3 regions of the Mesorhizobium sp. P2_D5 genome follow, and region 1 is predicted to be linked to each of the others. Evidence: predicted binding sites of a transcription regulator. Region 1 holds the regulator's gene; each other region holds the start of a gene.
What was found. Region 1 encodes PhoB, which activates phosphate uptake and scavenging genes when phosphate is short. Its sites were predicted from a motif close to TGTCATNNANCTGTCAT; they were not measured.

Region 1 (6,010 bases):
ATGGCAGCGCAACTGACCACACCGAGAAAGGTTTCCGCCCACACGGGGCGCAGTGGAAAGTTGAACCGTTTGCGCTGCGACCGGCCGTTGAGCAACGCGAAAGCCACAGCCACGCAAGCGACGATGCCGATGATCCAGCTGGCGGTGGCGCCGACCGAGCCTCGCGGTCCGCCGCCCATCAACTGGAATGTAGCGTCGAGTGGCGCGACCGTGCGCCCGTTGGTGATCAGCCATGCCATGCCGCGCCAGACCAACAGACCGCCCAGCGTCACGATGAAGGCAGGAACTTCGAGATAGGCGATGATGAAGCCCTGGAAGGCGCCGATCACAAGACCGAGCACCACGCCGACCGCCAGTGCGATGATCCAGAGCCATGGATTTCCAAGCTGGAAGCCGATGACGCGAATGAGGAATTCGGCTTGCGCCACACCCATGATCATACCGATCACGCCTTCGACGGAACCAACCGAAAGGTCGATGTTGCGCATGACGATGACCAGCACCATGCCGGTCGCCATGATCGCGACCGAGGAAGTCTGCACCGACAGGTTCCAGAGATTGCGCGGCGTCAGGAAAAGTCCGCCCGACAGGATATGAATGCCGACCCAGATGACCAGCAACGCACCGACCATGCCAAGCATGCGCGTATCGAGTTCGGTCGCCTTGAGGAAGCGTCCGACGGCGCTCAATTCGGACGCACGCGCCCGGTCTGCGGGCGTATTCGCGGCAGGCGTGTTAGAGGCCGTGTCGGTCATGATGTCCTCCCACCGGTTTGCCGTCTGGCGCGGATGCCGGAACCACGATGCTATTTGCTTTCCGCGATCATTTGAAGCGGAATGCCCCTTGAGAAACGCCGCGGCCCAGGGGCCGCGGCGCTGAGATCGAACCGGGATCCCGTTCGGTTTTAGTTGCAGGCCGCGACGGTGCCGGCGGCGACGCCTGCACAGACTTCGTCCTTCTTGATCCAGCCGGCGTCGATGACGACGTTGAGATTGTCCTTGGTGATCGCGATCGGGGTCAGGAACAGCGAGTTGGTCTCGTTGCCGCCGGGCGTGGTGAACTTCACGGCGTTCGGGATCCTGTCCAGGGCAGTGCCAGCGGCCAGCTGCGAGGCGATCTCGGCGGCGTTCTTGCCGAGTTCGCGTGCGTCCTTCCACACCGACACGGTCTGTGTGCCGAGTGCGACGCGGTTCAGTGCGGCATGGTCGCCGTCCTGGCCGGACACCGGAACCGATCCTGCCAGCCCTTGCGCCGTCAGTGCGGCGACGACGCCGCCGGCGGTGCCATCATTGGCTGCCACCACGGCATCGACCTTGTTGTCGTTGGCGGTGAGGAACTGTTCCATGTTCTTCTGGGCATTGGCGGGCAGCCAGCCATCCGTATAGGCTTCGCCGACATTCTTGATCTTGCCGCTGTCGATGGCTGCCTTGAGCACTTCCATGGAGCCTGCGAACAGGAAATCGGCATTCGGATCGGCGCCCGAGCCCTTGATGAAGACGTAGTTGCCTTCCGGCTTGACCTTGAATACTTCGCGGGCCTGCATGCGGCCGACTTCCTTGTTGTCGAAGGTCAGGTAGAACACGTTCTTGTTCTCGATCAGCCGGTCATAGCCGACGACCGGAATGCCTTCGTCCAATGCCTTCTGCACCGCCGGGCCGATGGCCGAGGCATCCTGCGCCAGGATGATCAGCGCGTTGGCGCCCTGCGAAATCAGGCTCTCGACGTCGGTGAGCTGCTTGCCCGGATTGGACTGCGCATCAGCGGAAATGTATTTGTCACCAGCCGCCTCGATGGCCTTCTTCATCGCCGCTTCGTCGGTCTTCCAGCGCTCTTCCTGGAAGTTGGACCACGAAACGCCGATGACCTTGTCCTTCGCCTGCGCGACCGACACCAGCGTCAGCGACATGGCGACACCCGCCAGGATGGCGGCTGTGAATTTTTTCATAATATCCTCCCTGCGCCGCGTATGGCGCGACCAAACTGACCCGTAGGCCGGCACAGAGGCTCTATTTTTTCGAGCCTCGAAAAAATAGTGATCCAACGCCCGAACGCTGTCAACATCGATTCTGATGGATTTTGACGTCTCTTCGAGTTTTTTTCGAGCTCCGGAATAAATAATGACATGATGGTGGGGTTCTGCCAGAATTTGGCTTGGCGCATGTCGCCCCAAAAGTGCGCAGCGGTTTTGGGGCAACGACACGCGCAGAAACAAGTGCCTGAAGCGCGTCGCGCTTTCAGGCTTCGCTGATGGCCTTCGGGAGGCACGAAAGGCTACAGCGACCGGGAGGATGTGAAAAAGCATGTCGGTCGGAATCCGCCACGACGATCTGCGCCGCCGCAACCGGGCGATGGTGATTGCGGCCGTGCGCCGCGCCGGACAGCCGTCCCGCACCGAGATCGCCGCGACCACGGGCCTCAGCCATTCGACCATATCGGCGATCTCCTCCGACCTCATCGGCGAAGGCATCCTGACTGAGAGCAAGCCGAGCGAGGCCGGCTCGCTCAAACGCGGCCGGCCGCAGGTCGGCCTCGGCCTCAATCCGGAAGCGGCGGCGGTGATGACCGTGGTGCTGTCACTGAACTTCCTCTCGGTCGCCGTCATCGACTATGCCGGCCAGGTGATCGCCGAGGAACAGCGCCGGCTGGACACGCTGACCATGTCGCGCGACGCGCTGGTCGGTGAATGCGTTGCCATCGTACGGCGTCGTCTCGAAGACCCCGACCTCGACGTCCGCAGTGTCGCCCGCATCGCGCTGGCGATCCAGGGCATCACCGACACACGTGCCCGCGCCATGCTGTGGTCGCCGATCACGCCGCACACCGATATCGCCTTCGCCGACATACTCGAGGACGAGTTCGGCATCCCTGCCACCATGGAGAACGACTGCAATATGATGGCGATAGCGTTGCGCTGGCGCGACCCTGATCGCTACCGCGACGACTTCATCGCCATCCTGTTGTCGCACGGCATCGGCATGGGTCTGGTGCTGAAGGGCGAGCTGTTCACCGGCACTCATTCCTCGGGCGGCGAGTTCGGCCATATGATCCATCGGCCACACGGCGCGCTGTGCCGCTGCGGGCGGCGCGGCTGCGTCGAGGCCTATGCCGGCAACTACGCCATCTGGCGCAACGCAAGGCAGATGAGTGAGGACGCGGAACCGGTCGCCGATGTCAGTGACGCTGACATGCGCGCGCTGGCGACCGCGGCCCGCGAGAGGGATGGACCCGAGCGCGAGGCCTATCGCAAAGCCGGCGAGGCACTCGGCTACGGTCTCGGCAGCCTGTTCGCGCTGATCGACCCGGCGCCCGTCGCCATGGTCGGCGTCAGCGCCGCCGCCTTTGACCTGATCGAGCCGGCATTGCGCGAGGCGATTGCGCAGACCGCCGGCGGGCAGCATTCGCAATCGATTTCTTTCGACACCGAACCGAACGAACTTCCACTGATCCGCGAAGGCTGCGCCACGCGGGCATTGACCTTTGTCGACCAGGAGATTTTCGCGCCCGGCACGCAGGCGAGGTCCGGCCTCGGCGGCAAGAACGTCGCGTGAATGGCGCGCCTGGATGTTTTGAGATTCAGGTTAGGCCGAGTCGAGAATGGCGGGTTCCAAGAACCGGAGCGGAGCGGACATTTGGATCCGTGAGTACCGGAAGCGCAGGAAACTGCCGTTCGCAGGCCGGCATCACCTGAATATCAGCATATCCCTAATCTTCCCGGATTGCGTAGCCCGCCCCGCGGATGGTGCGGATGACATCGGGCATGCGGCCATTGTTGACCGCCTTGCGCAGCCGGCCGACATGCACGTCGACCGTGCGTTCGTCGATGTAGATCGTCTCGCCCCAGACATTGTCGAGCAGTTGGCTGCGCGAGAACACACGGCCGGGATGGCGCATCATGAATTCGAGCAGGCGGAATTCGGTCGGTCCGAGCCGAATCTCGCTCTTCTTGCGATAGACCCTGTGCGATTCACGATCGAGCACGATGTCGCCGACCTTGAGCACGCTGGACAGCACTTCCGGCTTGGCGCGGCGCAGCAGCGCCTTGACCCTGGCCATGAACTCCGGCGTCGAGAACGGCTTGACCAGATAATCGTCGGCGCCGGTCGAGAGGCCGCGCACACGATCGCTTTCCTCGCCACGCGCGGTCAGCATGATGATCGGCAGCCGCTCGGTCTCGGGCCGCATTCTTAGCCGGCGACAGAGTTCGATGCCGGACACTGCTGGCACCATCCAGTCGAGCACCAGCAGGTCAGGCACGTTTTCCTGGAGGCGGATTTCGGCTTCGTCGCCGCGCGTCACCACCTCGACCTGGTATCCCTCGGACTCGAGATTGTAGCGCAGGAGCACGCCAAGCGGCTCCTCGTCCTCCACCACCATGATGCGTGGCGCGATCATCGACTGGTCACCCCTGCCGTCATGCCGCCGGCGCGGACATCGCCGTCTCGTCCTGCTTCGGACGATTGGCGGGCAGCTGCGTACCGGTCAAAACATAATACGCATTTTCCGCAATGTTGGTGACGTGATCGCCGATGCGTTCGAGGTTCTTGGCGCAGAACAAAAGATGCGTGCAGGCGGTGATGTTGCGCGGGTCTTCCATCATATAGGTCAGGAGTTCGCGGAACACCGAGGTGTACTTGACGTCGATGCGCTCGTCGTCGGCGCGCAGCTTCGCCAGCGCCGCGGCGTCGCGCGCCGTATATTCCTCGATGACGCCCTGCACCTGGATCAGCACCAGCTGCGCCATTGCGTCGATGGAGTGCGACAGGTCGCGCGGGGTGACGCTGAGGCCGACGGTGCCGACGCGCTTGGCGATGTTCTTGGCAAGGTCGCCAATGCGCTCGAGGTCGCCGGCCATGCGGATCGAACCGACGACATGACGCAGATCGTCGGCCATCGGCTGACGCTTGGCGATCAGTGTGATGGCGCGGTCGTCGAGCTCGCGCTGGCGCGCGTCCATGATCGCATCGTCGGAGACGACACGCTGCGCCAGGGCGTTGTCGGAATTCAACAGCGCCTTGGTGGCGCCGCCGACCATCGAGCCGGCGAGGTCGCCCATGTCGCGGATCAGCCTGCTGATCTGTCCGAGATCCTCGTCGAAAGAAGCGACTGTGTGTTCGCCCATGATCTTAGTCCTCGTATGCCTGAGCTCAGCCGAAGCGGCCGGTGATGTAGTCCTGCGTGCGCTTCTCGCGGGGCGACGTGAAGATCTTCTCGGTGCGGTCGAACTCGACCAGTTCGCCCAGATACATGAAGGCGGTCTGCTTCGACACGCGCGCCGCCTGCTGCATGTTGTGGGTGACGATGACGATCGTGTAGTCGGCTTGCAACTCGTCGATCAGCTCTTCGATCTTGGCGGTCGACAGCGGGTCAAGCGCCGAGGCCGGCTCGTCGAGCAGGATGACTTCCGGCTTCACCGCCACGGTGCGGGCGATGCAGAGTCGCTGCTGCTGGCCGCCGGAGAGGCTGAGGCCGCTGGCGTTGAGCTTGTCCTTGACCTCAGTCCACAGTGCGGCGCGCTTCAGCGCCTGCTCGACACGGCCGTCCATCTCGGACTTGCTGATCTTCTCGTAGAGCCTGACGCCGAAGGCGATGTTTTCATAGATCGACATCGGGAACGGCGTCGGCTTCTGGAATACCATGCCGATCTTGGTCCGCAGCAGATTGAGGTCCTGCGAGCGGTCGAGAACGTTCTGGCCGTCGAGCAGCACCTGGCCCTCGGCGGTCTGCTTGGGATAGAGCTCGTAGATGCGGTTGAAGACGCGCAGCAGCGTCGACTTCCCGCAGCCCGAAGGTCCGATGAAGGCGGTGACGCTGCGCTCGGGCAGCGACAGCGTGATGTCCTTCAGCGCCTTGCTCTGGCCGTAGTAGAAGTTGAGGTTCTTGACCTCGATCTTGGCCTTGCCGGCAATTGCCTCGGCGGCGATCGTCATGTCTGGAGACAACATCTGGCTCATTTGTCCTCTCTGCGTCCGGTCAGGCTGCGAGCAAAGATGCTGAGCGCGAGAACCGTCAA
Region 2 (6,010 bases), on a different contig from region 1:
ATGTCATGCTGCCGATCCTGAAGGCGGCCGACGTGACGCTTTGCGGCGGCTGGTTCTCGGGCACACTGATCGATGAGGACATGGGCAAGAACAAGGATCGCATCCAGCCGATGATCGATCTGTTCAAGGCGGTGAACGCGCCTTGCATCGTCTATGGCGAGGTCGGCCGCTCGATCCAGGGCGACCGCTCGAAGCCGCTCGCAACCAAGCCGAAGCTCTCGGACGACGAGATGAAGGCCTATGCGAAACGCCTCACCGAATTTGGCGAATGGTGCGCCGAACAGGGCATGCCGCTTTCCTATCACCATCACATGGCGGCGGTCGTCGAGACCGAACCGGAACTCGATTCCTTCATGAAGTATTCCGGAGCCGGCATACCGCTGCTGCTCGATGCGGGGCACCTGGCCTTTGCCGGCGGCGACGTCCTGCGCGCGATCGACAACCACCACGCGCGCATCAGCCATGTGCATGTGAAGGACGTGCGCATGGGCGTGATCGACAAGCTCGACCGCACCAAGCAATCCTTCCTCGACGCCGTGGCGCTAGGGGCCTTCACCGTGCCGGGTGACGGCTCGCTGGATTTCGGCGCCATCGTGCAGCGGCTCGCGGACCATGGCTACGAGGGCTGGTTCGTGGTCGAGGCCGAGCAGGACCCGAAGAAGAACCCGCCGCTCAAGATGGCTGAGGTGGGCCACAAGGAATTGATGCGGGTGATGACGGCGGCCGGCTACACCGTCGAGACGCAGGGCTTTCCCAATGCCTAGGGCCTCCCCAATGCCCGACGCGCTGGTTCTCGGCGAAGCCGGGTTGCTGTAGGTTGGCCGGATGAAAGATTCCGAGCATCCGTTTTTCCGGCCTTTGTGGCGGCGCGTCGCCGTCGTCGCGGTCTGCGTCATCTGGTCGATCATCGAATTCGCCACCGGCACGCCGTTCTGGGGCGTGATCGCGATCGGCTTCGCCGGCTACGCCGTGTGGCAGTTCTTCTATCTCTACAAGCCGGCCGACGAGAGGCCGGCCGACGAGAGCAAGACAACGGCCGAGGCCGAACCGAAGGAGTAACCGGATGTCGAAGCTGCTGGTGAAGGCCGACAAGGGCCATGGCCGCGTCGCCCATGTGACGCCGAAAACCGCCGGCTGGACCTATGTCGGTTTCGACCTGCATCGGCTGAAGCCCGGCGAGAGCGCTGCTGGAAAAACGGGCGATCGCGAAGTCTGCCTGGTGTTCGTCACCGGCAAGGGCAAAGCGACAGCCGGCGGTAAGGACCTCGGCCTGCTCGGCGAGCGCATGTCGCCGTTCGAGGGCAAACCCTGGTCGGTCTACATACCCGAAGGGTCGGACTGGTCGGTTGCGGCAGACACGGAGCTCGAACTCGCGGTCTGCTCGGCACCGGGCCTCGGCGGCGGCCTGCCGGTGCGTGTGATCAGACCAGAGGATCTCGGCCAGGAGGTGCGCGGCAAGGGCACCAACACGCGCTATGTCACCAACGTCCTGCCGGAAGGCAAACCGGCCGATTCATTGCTGGTGGTCGAGGTCATCACGCCCGGCGGCCACACGTCGAGCTACCCGCCGCACAAGCACGACCAGGACAATCTGCCGGCCGAATCCTATCTTGAGGAAACCTACTATCATCGCCTCAACCCACCGCAGGGCTTTGCCTTCCAGCGCGTCTACACCGACGCCGACAAGAACGGTCATCGCGCGCTGGATGAAGCCATGGCGATCGAGGATGGCGATGTCGTGCTGGTGCCCAAGGGCTATCATCCCTGCGCCGCCTGCCATGGCTACGACCTCTACTATCTCAACGTGATGGCCGGGCCGAAGCGGACGTGGAAATTCCACAACGCGCCCGAGCACGAATGGTTGATGAAGGCCTGACCGGTCGCACGTTTTGGGTGAAGCTGTTGGTCCAGCTTGGAAAAATCGTCGGCTAAGGACCTGCCGGGTCGATTTGCCTTCGAAAACCCTTCAAAGCTTCGTCAATCCGTCATGGAAATCGCCTATGGCAGCGGGGCCAGTGCATGTCGCCCAAAAGTGAGCAGCGGTTTTGGGATTACGACATGCGAAAAACCAAGACTTAAAGCGCGTCGCAGCATTTCTTCAAACGCGGCGCGCTTTAACGAGGACTTCTTCTCATGCGCTACGCCATCTATTTCACTCCCCGGCAGGACGAGCCGCTGGCGCGGATCGCCGCCAACTGGCTGGGCCGCGACCCGTTCGGTGGCGCGACAAGGCCGGTGGAGACGGTGGCCGATCTGTCGGCGGCGGAAGTTGCCTTCCACACCGCTTCGGCGCGGCGCTACGGTTTTCATGCGACGCTGAAAGCCCCCTTCCGGCTGGCTGCCAACGAGACGGAGACCTCGCTGCGCGCGGCACTCGACCATTTTGCCGAGGCAACGCCGGTGGTGACGATCCCGCGCCTTGTCGTCAGCCAGATCGACAGCTTCTTTGCGCTGGTGCCGGAAGGACCGCTGCCTCCGCTCAACCGCTTTGCCGATGACGTGGTGCTCGGTTTCGACCGGTTTCGCGCGCCGTTGACAGAGGCCGAGATCGAACGGCGCAGCCCGGACTCGCTGAAGCCCGCCCAATTCCGCAATCTGTGCCAGTGGGGCTATCCCTATGTCTTCGAGACCTTTCGCTTCCACATGACGCTGTCCGGCCGGGCGGGGCCACAGGAAAGCCCTCGTCTTCGTGCAGCAATCGACAGCCTGTTCGCGGAGGTGCTGCAACAGCCGGTGCTGGTGGATGCGTTGACGCTGTTTGTCGAAACCGAACCGGGCGCACCGTTCATGGTGCTCTCCCATCACGCGCTCGGGCGCCGCCCTGCCAGAAAAACCGCCTGAATAACCGAGCCGGAATAACAAGGACTGCCTGAAATGACCGCCGAAACTGTTCTTACCAACGCGCGCATCGTGCTTGCCGACGAGATCGTCGAGGGTTCGCTGGTGCTGCGCGACGGCTTTATCGCCGGCATCGATGCCGGCACCGGCCACACCGGCGGGACCATGGCCGGCGAGGATATGGGCGGCGACTACATCATTCCCGGGCTGGTCGAACTCCACACCGACCATCTCGAAGGCCACTACGCGCCGCGGCCGAAGGTGCGCTGGAACCCGATCGCCGCCGTGCTCGCCCATGACGCGCAAGTGGCGACGGCCGGCATCACCACCGTGCTCGATGCCTTGCGCGTCGGCATGGACGAGGACGCCGACCTGACATCGGACGACATCCGCAAGCTGGCCGACGCGATCGAGGACAGTGTTCAGCAGGATCGTCTGCGGGCCGACCATTTCATCCATCTGCGCTGTGAGGTTTCGGCGCCGGACTGCCTTAAGGCCTTCGCCAATTTCGACGGCGATGAGCGGGTCAAGCTGGCATCGCTGATGGACCACGCGCCCGGCCAGCGCCAGTTCGTCAACCTCGAAACCTATGCCTATTACTACCAGCGCAAGCTGAAATTGACCGACCGCGACTTCAAGCTGTTCTGCGAAAAGCGGATGGCGGAATCGGCCCGGAATTCGGGACCGAACCGTGTCCATATCGCCGCAGCCTGCCACGAGCGCGGCATCGTGCTGGCCAGCCACGACGACGCCACGACAGGCCATGTCGACGAGGCGATCGAACAGGGCGTGCGCGTCGCCGAGTTCCCGACCACGGAGGAAGCCGCCAGGGCCTCGAAACAGGCCGGGCTTGGCGTCTTGATGGGTGCGCCCAACGTCATGCGCGGTGCTTCGCATTCGGGCAATGTCTCGGCCCGCACGCTGGCCGGCGACGGGCTGCTCGACATCTTGTCGTCCGACTATATTCCTTTCAGCCTGATCCAGTCGGCATTCTTCCTCGGCGACGTTGTCGAAGGCATTTCGCTGCCGCAGGCGGTCGCCATGGTCTCGAAGAACCCGGCCGAAGCGGTCGGCCTGACCGACCGCGGCATCATCGAGCAGGGCCGTCGCGCCGATCTGGTGCGCGTGCGTGTCGACGACCATGTCCCGGTCGTGCGCACGGTCTGGCGGCAGGGACGCCGGGTCGCATGATGGTCTCGGCCTTGATCGAGCGCGAATTGTCCGCCGAGAGGTTTCCGATCCGCGACGGCGTCTTCGTCGCCGTCGTCGGACCGAGCGGCGCTGGCAAGGACACGGTGATCGGCTACGCCCGCGCCCGCTTTGCCGACGAGACCCGGCTGGAGTTCGTTCGCCGCGTCATCACCAGGCCGAGCGATGCCGCGAGCGAGGATCACGACACGCTGGCCGACGCGGCCTTCGTCGAAGCCGAAGCGGATGGCGCCTTTGCCATCTCCTGGGAGGCGCATGGCCTGCGTTATGGCATTCCGGCCGATGTCGACTGGTCGGTCGCCAATGGCCATGTCGCCGTCGCCAACGTGTCGCGCGCGATCATCCCGGTGCTGCGCGAGCGCTATGCCAATCTGGCCATCGTCGAGATCACCGCTTCGCCGGAGGTGCTGGCAGGGCGGCTGGCGATGCGCGGGCGCGAGTCGCGCGGCGAAGTGCTGGCGCGGCTGGCGCGAAGCGCCAGTGTGACCTTGTCGGGACCTGATGTTACCTCGATCGACAACAGCGGCCCGCGCGAGGCGGCCGGTGAACGCTTCGCCGAGGTGCTGCGCAAGGCGATGGCCTTCTCCTACATATCGGGCTTGATCTAGAGCCAATTGGCGCTTCACTTGCTTTTTCGCTGCCACTGGAGCGCTGTATGGTGCTGACGGCATCATGATGCCGGATCGCGATCCCGGGGCAACGACCTTCCAGGAAGAATCTCCATGCAGACTCTGACACCCATCCTTTCGACGATCACGGCGGCATTCCTGGCGTCCTTCGTCGAGGTCGTCGAGGCCTTCACCATCGTGCTCGCCGTCGGGGTGACGCGCAGCTGGCGCCCGGCACTGACCGGCGCCGCACTGGCGCTGGCGCTGCTGGCGGCCCTGGTGCTGACGTTCGGCCCGCTGCTGGCGCTCGTACCCATCACCACGCTGCAGTTCGTCGTCGGGGTGCTGCTGATCCTGTTCGGTATGCGCTGGCTGCGAAAGGCAATCCTGCGCAGCGTCGGCGTCATCGCCCTGCATGACGAGGAGGCGGCCTTCTCCAAGGAAACCGCCGCCTTGCACCAGCAGGCCAACGACCGCCGCGCCGACTACCTCGCCGGGCTGGCGTCGTTCAAGGCGGTGCTTCTCGAGGGCGTCGAGGTGGTGTTCATCGTCATTGCGGTCGGCGCTGCACATGGGCAAACGCTCTACGCCAGCCTCGGCGCGCTGGCGGCTTTTGTCCTGGTGATGCTTATCGGCCTAGCCGTCCACCGGCCGCTGGCGCGCGTGCCGGAAAATGCGCTCAAATTCGTCGTCGGGCTGATGCTGACCAGCTTCGGCATCTTCTGGACCGGCGAAGGCATCGGCGCCGACTGGCCGGGTGCCGATCTCGCCTTGCTCGCAATTTTCGCCATCGTCGCACTGGCGTCGTTTGCCATGGCGCGCTGGCTGCGCGGTGCCTACCCCACACTCACCGGAGGGCTCGCCCGATGAACGTCATTCGTCTTGCGGCCAAGGAATTCTTCGGCATGTTCGTCGATGACGGCAGTCTAGCGCTGCTGGCGCTGGTCCTGGTGGCCATCATCACGGCGGCGGTGAAGCTGCTGGCGCTGCCGCCGCTGCTCGGCGGCGCCCTGCTGTTGATAGGCTGCCTAGCCATCCTGTTGCACAGCGTTCGCCGCGCCGCACGCGGGACCAATCGGTAGGGCTGGCGCGGGCGCTTTAATCCCCAAGCGCAAAGGGTATCAGCGACACGCTGCCAGCCGCACTTTCGCCTGGGGCGAGCACGATGATGCCCTCGTCCGGATCGTTCCATCCGCCCCGGTTGAAAGCGCCGGAGGCGTTGGTCTGCGGCTCGACGCAGAAATATGGCTTTGTCGGGTCGGCGTACAGCATCAGGTGCTTGAAGACGGGATCGGCCTTGATGCGCAAGCCGGCGCCGCGCAGGGGAAAGCAAAGCGTCGCCTCACCCGACCAGC
Region 3 (6,010 bases), on a different contig from region 1:
ACCAGCAAGGCCGCCTGGACCGACCGCCGCGAGATCTTCTGCCAATGCGCGATCAGCAGGCAGGACAGGCTGTGCGCGACCAGCACCGGCGGCTCCGGCGCCTCGATCACGGCAGCCTCGAGCGCCGCCAGCCAGTCGGTGAAATCCGGCAGGTCCTAGCTCGAGGGCTGGAACCGCCGCATCGCCGGATTGGCGCTTTCCCAGCGCGATTGCCAGTGGGCTGGACCCGAACCGCCGCTGCCGGGCAGGATGATGAAATGCGCCATGTCGCCTTGCTCCTATCTCTTGAAGGAGGATGGTGGCGTCTTGCAATGATCCTGGGAATGGGAAATCATCGGAAAAGTCACGGCATTTCCGATGGATTCAAGGTCGCCATGAAAAACAACGATGAGCGCGCGCCGCTCGACCCGACCGACATCGCCATTGTCGAAGCCTTGCAGGAAAACGGCCGCATCGGCATGTCCGAGCTTGGCCGCCGGGTCGGCCTGTCGCAGCCGGCGACCTCCGAGCGGGTGAAACGGCTGGAGGAGCGCGGCGTCATTGCCGGCTACACCGCGGTGATCGATCCGGCCGCACTTGGCCTCGGCATGATGGCGATCATCCGGGTGCGCACCACGCATGAGCACATCCGGCCCTGCCTGAAGCAGTTCGCCGAGATGCCGCAGATCACCGAGGTGCACCGGCTGACCGGCGAAGACTGCTTCATCCTGAAAGTGGTCGTCCCCTCGCCAGCGCAGCTTGAAACCATCGTCGACGCGGTGGCCCGCCACGGCGCGGTCACCACGGCGCTGGTGCTGCGCAGCGAGGCGCCGAAGCCGATCGGCCGCGACCTGATCCGGAGATCAGGCGGCTAGAGCAATGAGGGCTCGCCGCACCGAGGTCCTGAGCTGTCCTAGCGGCTGAGATCGAGCGCCGCGCTTAAATCGCCCATCGGCGGCTGGTCGTTGTTGCGCAGCGCCTTGTCGCGGGCGACGATGCCGGGCAGCACCGGCAAATCGTAACGCGCGGTGATGAAGCGCAGGATCGACGTCGTGTCGTATTGCGTGTGGTCGACAGTACCCATCTTCGCATAGGGCGAGATGATGAAGGCGGGGATGCGGTTGCCCGGTCCCCAGCGGTCGGCCTTCGGCGGCGCGACATGGTCCCAGAAGCCGCCATTCTCGTCATAGGTGACGACCACCAGCATATGGCTCCATTGCGGGCTTTTCTCCAGGTGCGAGACGACGTCGGCGAGATGCTGGTCGCCGCTCGCCACATCGGCGTAGCCGCCATGCTCGTTGAGATTGCCTTGCGGCTTGTAGAAACTCACCGCCGGCAGCTTGCCGTCGTCGATCGCCTTGATGAATTCGGTCCCGTCGAGGCCGCCATCCCTAAGATGTTCTGCCCGCGCGGCCGTGCCGGGCGCGTATGCCGCGAAATAGTTGAATGGCTGGTGGTGGAATTGGAAGTTCGGCACCGGCGTCGCGTTCTTGCCGTCGAGCGTTGCCTGCCAGGCGCCGGAATACCAGGCCCAGCTGACGCCCTTCAGCGACAACAGATCGCCGATGGTGATGTCGTGCTGCGGCGGCAGCGTAGTCGGCTGCGCCGGATCGGCCAGTGCCTTGTCGCCGCCTTCGGCCGGCTTGTTGGCGCTCGGCTGATAGGGCGGCTGCATGGTGTTGACGGCATGGAAGTCTGGCGTGATGGCACCGTCATTGACGAATTTCGGCGCCCCGCCGAGGGCCGAGGCCGGCGAATTGTCGGCGAGCTTCAGTGTCGTGCCATCGGCCCCGACCACGGCGATCTGCCCCTTGACCGGGCTGGTGTCGGCGTTGGGATAGACCGGCACGCAGGCGCAGGCGAGCATGATATGGTTGAGGAAGGAGCCGCCGAAGGCGCCCTGGAAGAAATTGTCGGCCAAAACGTATTTCTTCGCCACCGCCCACATCGGCAGCACCGAGCCGTCATAATGACCCATCACCAGGCCGCCGGAATCGGCCCAGGCGACGAACTTGTCGTTCTTCCCGCCGTCGATCTGCATCTGCTCCTGATAGAAGCGGTGCCAGAGGTCGCGCGTGATGACGGAGGTCTTCTCGTTGAAGCCGCTGGCGTCGTCGATGGCGAAGCTGGCATTGCTGAGATGGGCCGTCTGCGCCTCGGTCACCGGCGGCGTCACGCCCTTGGCGGTCAGGCCACCCCAGGCCGGCGGCAGTTCGCTCAGCGGCTTGCCGTCGCGGTCGAGCTGGCGCACCTGGCCGGCCGAAAGGTTGGCCAGGCCGTTGGCGCCGGGGAAGCCGCCATAGAGATTATCGAAGCTGCGGTTTTCGGCATAGATGACGACGACGGTGTCGATCTTGTCGAAGCCGGGAGGGGCTGCGTTGGCTGTAGCCGGAATCGAGGCCAGCGCCGTGCCGGCCAGGCAAAGCGAGGTGAAAAGCGTGAACCGCGTCATGGGAGGTCCTCATGGCTAGGGTGATGGCTAGAGGGCAGTGTATGGCTTGGGGGCGACGAGCCATGGCTTCGGACGCTAGGTCGATGCTTTGTCACCTTTGTGACATTTATCGCCCATCCGAACACGGTTGCGTGAGCGGGTGGACCGGTCATCAATCCGTTGCAGTGCGGACCTAATTGCGGAACAAATCGGACTGAACCTTATGACCGCAAGACGATGGAAAGGCTTGATGATCGCGACCGCCGCGGCATCGATGTTTGGCCTCGCCACCATCCTGCCCGGCAACGCCGTCAGCGCCGGTAGCGGCAGTGTCCATCCCGGACCGATGTCGCGCGCGGATGCCTTCGCGCGGGCGCAGGCGCTGACAGCGCTTGGCCGAAAGATGTTCTTCGACCCGTCGCTGTCGGCTTCAGGCAAACAATCCTGCTCGTCCTGCCATGATCCGCACCATGCCTTCGGTCCGGCCTCGGCGGCACCGGTCGAGATGGGCGGTCCGAAGCTGGACCAGCCCGGACTGCGCGCCGTGCCGTCGCTGCGCTACCTTCAGGCGATGCCCGCCTTCACCGAGCATTTCTACGATTCCGAGGATGAAGGCGACGAAAGCGTCGACAACGGCCCAACCGGCGGCCTGACCTGGGACGGCCGCGCCGACCGCGGCCGCGACCAGGCCAAGATCCCGCTGCTGTCGCCATTCGAGATGGCCAACAAGGATGCCGCCGCCGTCACCGCCGGACTGCGAAAGTCCAGCTATGCCGATGAATTCAAGGCCGCCTTCGGCGACACCGTGTTCGACCACCCGGACGACGCCTTCGAGGCCGCTGCCGAGGCGCTCGGCACTTTCGAGCAGAGCAGCACCGACTTCTACCCCTATTCCAGCCGCTACGACGCCTTCCTCGCCGGCAAGGCGACGCTGTCAGCGCAGGAATTGCGCGGGCGCGCGCTGTTCGAGGACGAAACCAAGGGCAATTGCGCCAGTTGCCACCTGAGCGAACCCGCCAATGACGGCGAGCCGCCGCAATTCACCGATTTCGGCCTGATCGCCGTCGCCGTGCCGCGCAACCCGGCCATCCCGGCCAATGCCGACCCCGCCTATTTCGATCTCGGCCTGTGCGGGCCGCTCAGGACGGACTTCCATGGCCGGGCTGAGTATTGCGGCCTGTTTCGCACGCCGACGCTCCGCAATGTCGCGCTGCGCAAAAGCTTCTTCCACAACGGCTACTTCCACACGCTGCGCGACGCAGTCGCCTTCTATGCCAGCCGTGACAGCGATCCCGGCCATTGGTATCCTCGGAATGCCGATGGCAAAATCCGGAAAAACGACGATTTGCCAAAGGCTTACTGGGCCAATCTCAACCAGGACCCGCCCTTCGGCAAGAAGCCCGGCGACAAACCGGCACTGACCGACCCCGAAATCGACGACATCGTCGCCTTCCTGCAAACGCTGACCGATGCCGATCAGCAGGCCGGGGCGGTACCGGCGAACTGATTGCCTGGACCTTGCGCGTGCCCAGTCGCTTTCTCGCATCGGCAAAACAGGTTTCCGGATCTTGCCGGATTGGGGTGCGGGGGCGCCGGGGCCGCAAGGAAGGGCATTGGCTATTGGCGCTTACTCATTAGCGCTTCCTAAACTGCTCTGGGGTATCCCTTACCAATTGATGGTGGGACGCCGATGAACGCATTCTGGCGAGCAGTCGGATTTGTTGTGATCCTTGTCACCGGCGCAGCGATGCTGGCGGCCTTGCATATCGACGCCCAGCGGAACTTCGCGCTTGCCAAGGAACGCTACATCGAGAACTCCCAGGCGGCAGCACGGACAACCGCCAAGACGGTCGAAGACGCCTTGCGGGCCGTCTACGAGAATGTGCGGACGCTGAGCTACCTGCCAAGCGTCCGAAACCTCGACCGGCATGGCACGAACCTCGGCGACGAGGGCCGCGCGACAATCCAGCAGATCTACAACAACCTCGCCAACAACGTCTCCATTTCCGAGGTCTACTTCCTGCCGCTGGATTTCGACCCCGACCGCTTCGATGCCGTGACCGGAAAGCTCGAGGAGCCGATCCTCCAGTTCGACCAGCTGATCGTGAATGCCAGGGCGCGGTCCGACGCAGCAGCCGCAAAGTCCGGAAAGCTTGACGAGAACGCGCTGACCCGGCCCGCCGAAGAGGTCGAGACCTATGAGTACCAGGAACTGGCCAAACAGCTCGCCTGGCTGAAGGCGAACTATCCGAATTCGAGCGCCATTGACGGGCTGAATGTGCCGATCATCGGCACCAAGGAGCTCATCACCTGCGACAACACAGATTTCATCCACACCGGCAATGACGCGGATCGCTCCGGTTTCATCCTTTCGGTCCCGGTCTTCGGCCAGGATGGCAGCCTGCGCGGCTCCGTCTCGGCAATCATGCTCACCTCGGCACTGAGGAAACTGTTGCCGAGCAGCGACTATGTCATCGTCAATTCAAGCTACGGATTTGAATCCGACCAGCACAAGATGTCGACGGCCCTGGCGGCGGATTCCCGTGCCTTCACGGCAGCCGACCCCAATCTGATCTATTCCGAAGTCATCCCGCTCTCGCTCAACGATCCCAGAAGCGCCTGGCGTCTCTGGGCCGGTTTTCCCAACAGCAGATACGACAGCAACATGGACGCCCTGTCGGTGCGGCAATTCGAACTGGCTGGTTATGCGGCGGTCGCGGTGGTCACGCTGCTGGCGCTGGCCTGCTGGTATGCGATCGGACGCACGATGATGATGCAGACCGATGCCGCCGAGACTTTGGAGCGGCGGGTCGAGGAACGCACCGCCGAGATCCAGCACCTCGCCACGCATGACATTCTCACCGGCCTGCCCAACCGGGGCCTGCTGGCCGACACGATGGACGAGGCACTGAGAAGCCTCAGGGATGGCGAGAAGCTGGCCGTCCATTGCGTCGATCTCGACCGTTTCAAACCGGTCAATGACACGCTCGGCCATCCGATCGGCGATGAGGTTCTCGGTGCGGTGGCGAGGCGCCTGAAGCAGCAGGCGGGTGAAACCGCCATGGTCGCGCGAACCGGAGGCGACGAGTTCGTCATCCTCCAGCTCCTGATCGATGGCGACGAAGAAGCGGGTGTGCTGGCAAGCCGGGTCATTCACGCCCTGGCCGTCGAATTTTTGATCCAGGGCCACAAGATCAACATCGGCAGCAGCATCGGCATCGCTGTCTTCCCGGACGACGGACAAAGTTCGGAAATCCTCATCCGCAATGCCGACCTGGCCTTGTACAAAGCCAAGATGGAAGGCCGCGGCACTTGCAGGTCGTTCGAGCCGGGAATGGATGCAAGACTGCAGGAGCGGCGCCAACTCGAATCCGAACTGGCTCTCGGCGTCACAAACGAGCAGTTCGTCGTGTACTATCAACCGCTGCACGACGCCAAGACCTCGAAACTCACCGGCTTCGAAGCCCTGGTGCGATGGAACCATCCGCGCCTCGGCCTGCTGCCGCCGGCGGAATTCATCCCGATGGCCGAGGAGACGGGCGTCATCGACACACTTGGCGAGTGGATCATGCAGCGGGCTTGCGCCGACGCCGCCAAATG

Region 2: the regulator PhoB is predicted to act here: its motif matches at 1,973-1,989, upstream of AC1DYW_RS02975 (DUF1045 domain-containing protein).
Region 3: the regulator PhoB is predicted to act here: its motif matches at 2,521-2,537, upstream of AC1DYW_RS15760 (acid phosphatase).

Annotation. Positions count from the first base shown of each region.
Region 1 is NZ_JBFUEE010000005.1:404,036-410,045, reverse strand. It holds gene AC1DYW_RS23360 (sugar ABC transporter permease) at 1-755, opposite strand, end outside; gene xylF (D-xylose ABC transporter substrate-binding protein) at 905-1,945, opposite strand; gene AC1DYW_RS23350 (ROK family protein) at 2,301-3,548, shown strand; gene phoB (phosphate regulon transcriptional regulator PhoB) at 3,703-4,392, opposite strand; gene phoU (phosphate signaling complex protein PhoU) at 4,412-5,119, opposite strand; gene pstB (phosphate ABC transporter ATP-binding protein PstB) at 5,145-5,951, opposite strand; gene pstA (phosphate ABC transporter permease PstA) at 5,948-6,010, opposite strand, start outside.
Region 2 is NZ_JBFUEE010000001.1:612,098-618,107, reverse strand. It holds gene iolE (myo-inosose-2 dehydratase) at 1-764, shown strand, start outside; gene AC1DYW_RS02985 (DUF3329 domain-containing protein) at 826-1,059, shown strand; gene iolB (5-deoxy-glucuronate isomerase) at 1,064-1,876, shown strand; gene AC1DYW_RS02975 (DUF1045 domain-containing protein) at 2,134-2,841, shown strand; gene AC1DYW_RS02970 (alpha-D-ribose 1-methylphosphonate 5-triphosphate diphosphatase) at 2,875-4,029, shown strand; gene phnN (phosphonate metabolism protein/1,5-bisphosphokinase (PRPP-forming) PhnN) at 4,026-4,655, shown strand; gene AC1DYW_RS02960 (COG4280 domain-containing protein) at 4,770-5,525, shown strand; gene AC1DYW_RS02955 (hypothetical protein) at 5,522-5,737, shown strand; gene AC1DYW_RS02950 (aldose 1-epimerase) at 5,754-6,010, opposite strand, start outside.
Region 3 is NZ_JBFUEE010000003.1:514,294-520,303, reverse strand. It holds partial or broken gene AC1DYW_RS15770 (RBBP9/YdeN family alpha/beta hydrolase) at 1-266, opposite strand, end outside; gene AC1DYW_RS15765 (Lrp/AsnC family transcriptional regulator) at 375-854, shown strand; gene AC1DYW_RS15760 (acid phosphatase) at 893-2,431, opposite strand; gene AC1DYW_RS15755 (cytochrome-c peroxidase) at 2,685-3,917, shown strand; gene AC1DYW_RS15750 (putative bifunctional diguanylate cyclase/phosphodiesterase) at 4,101-6,010, shown strand, end outside.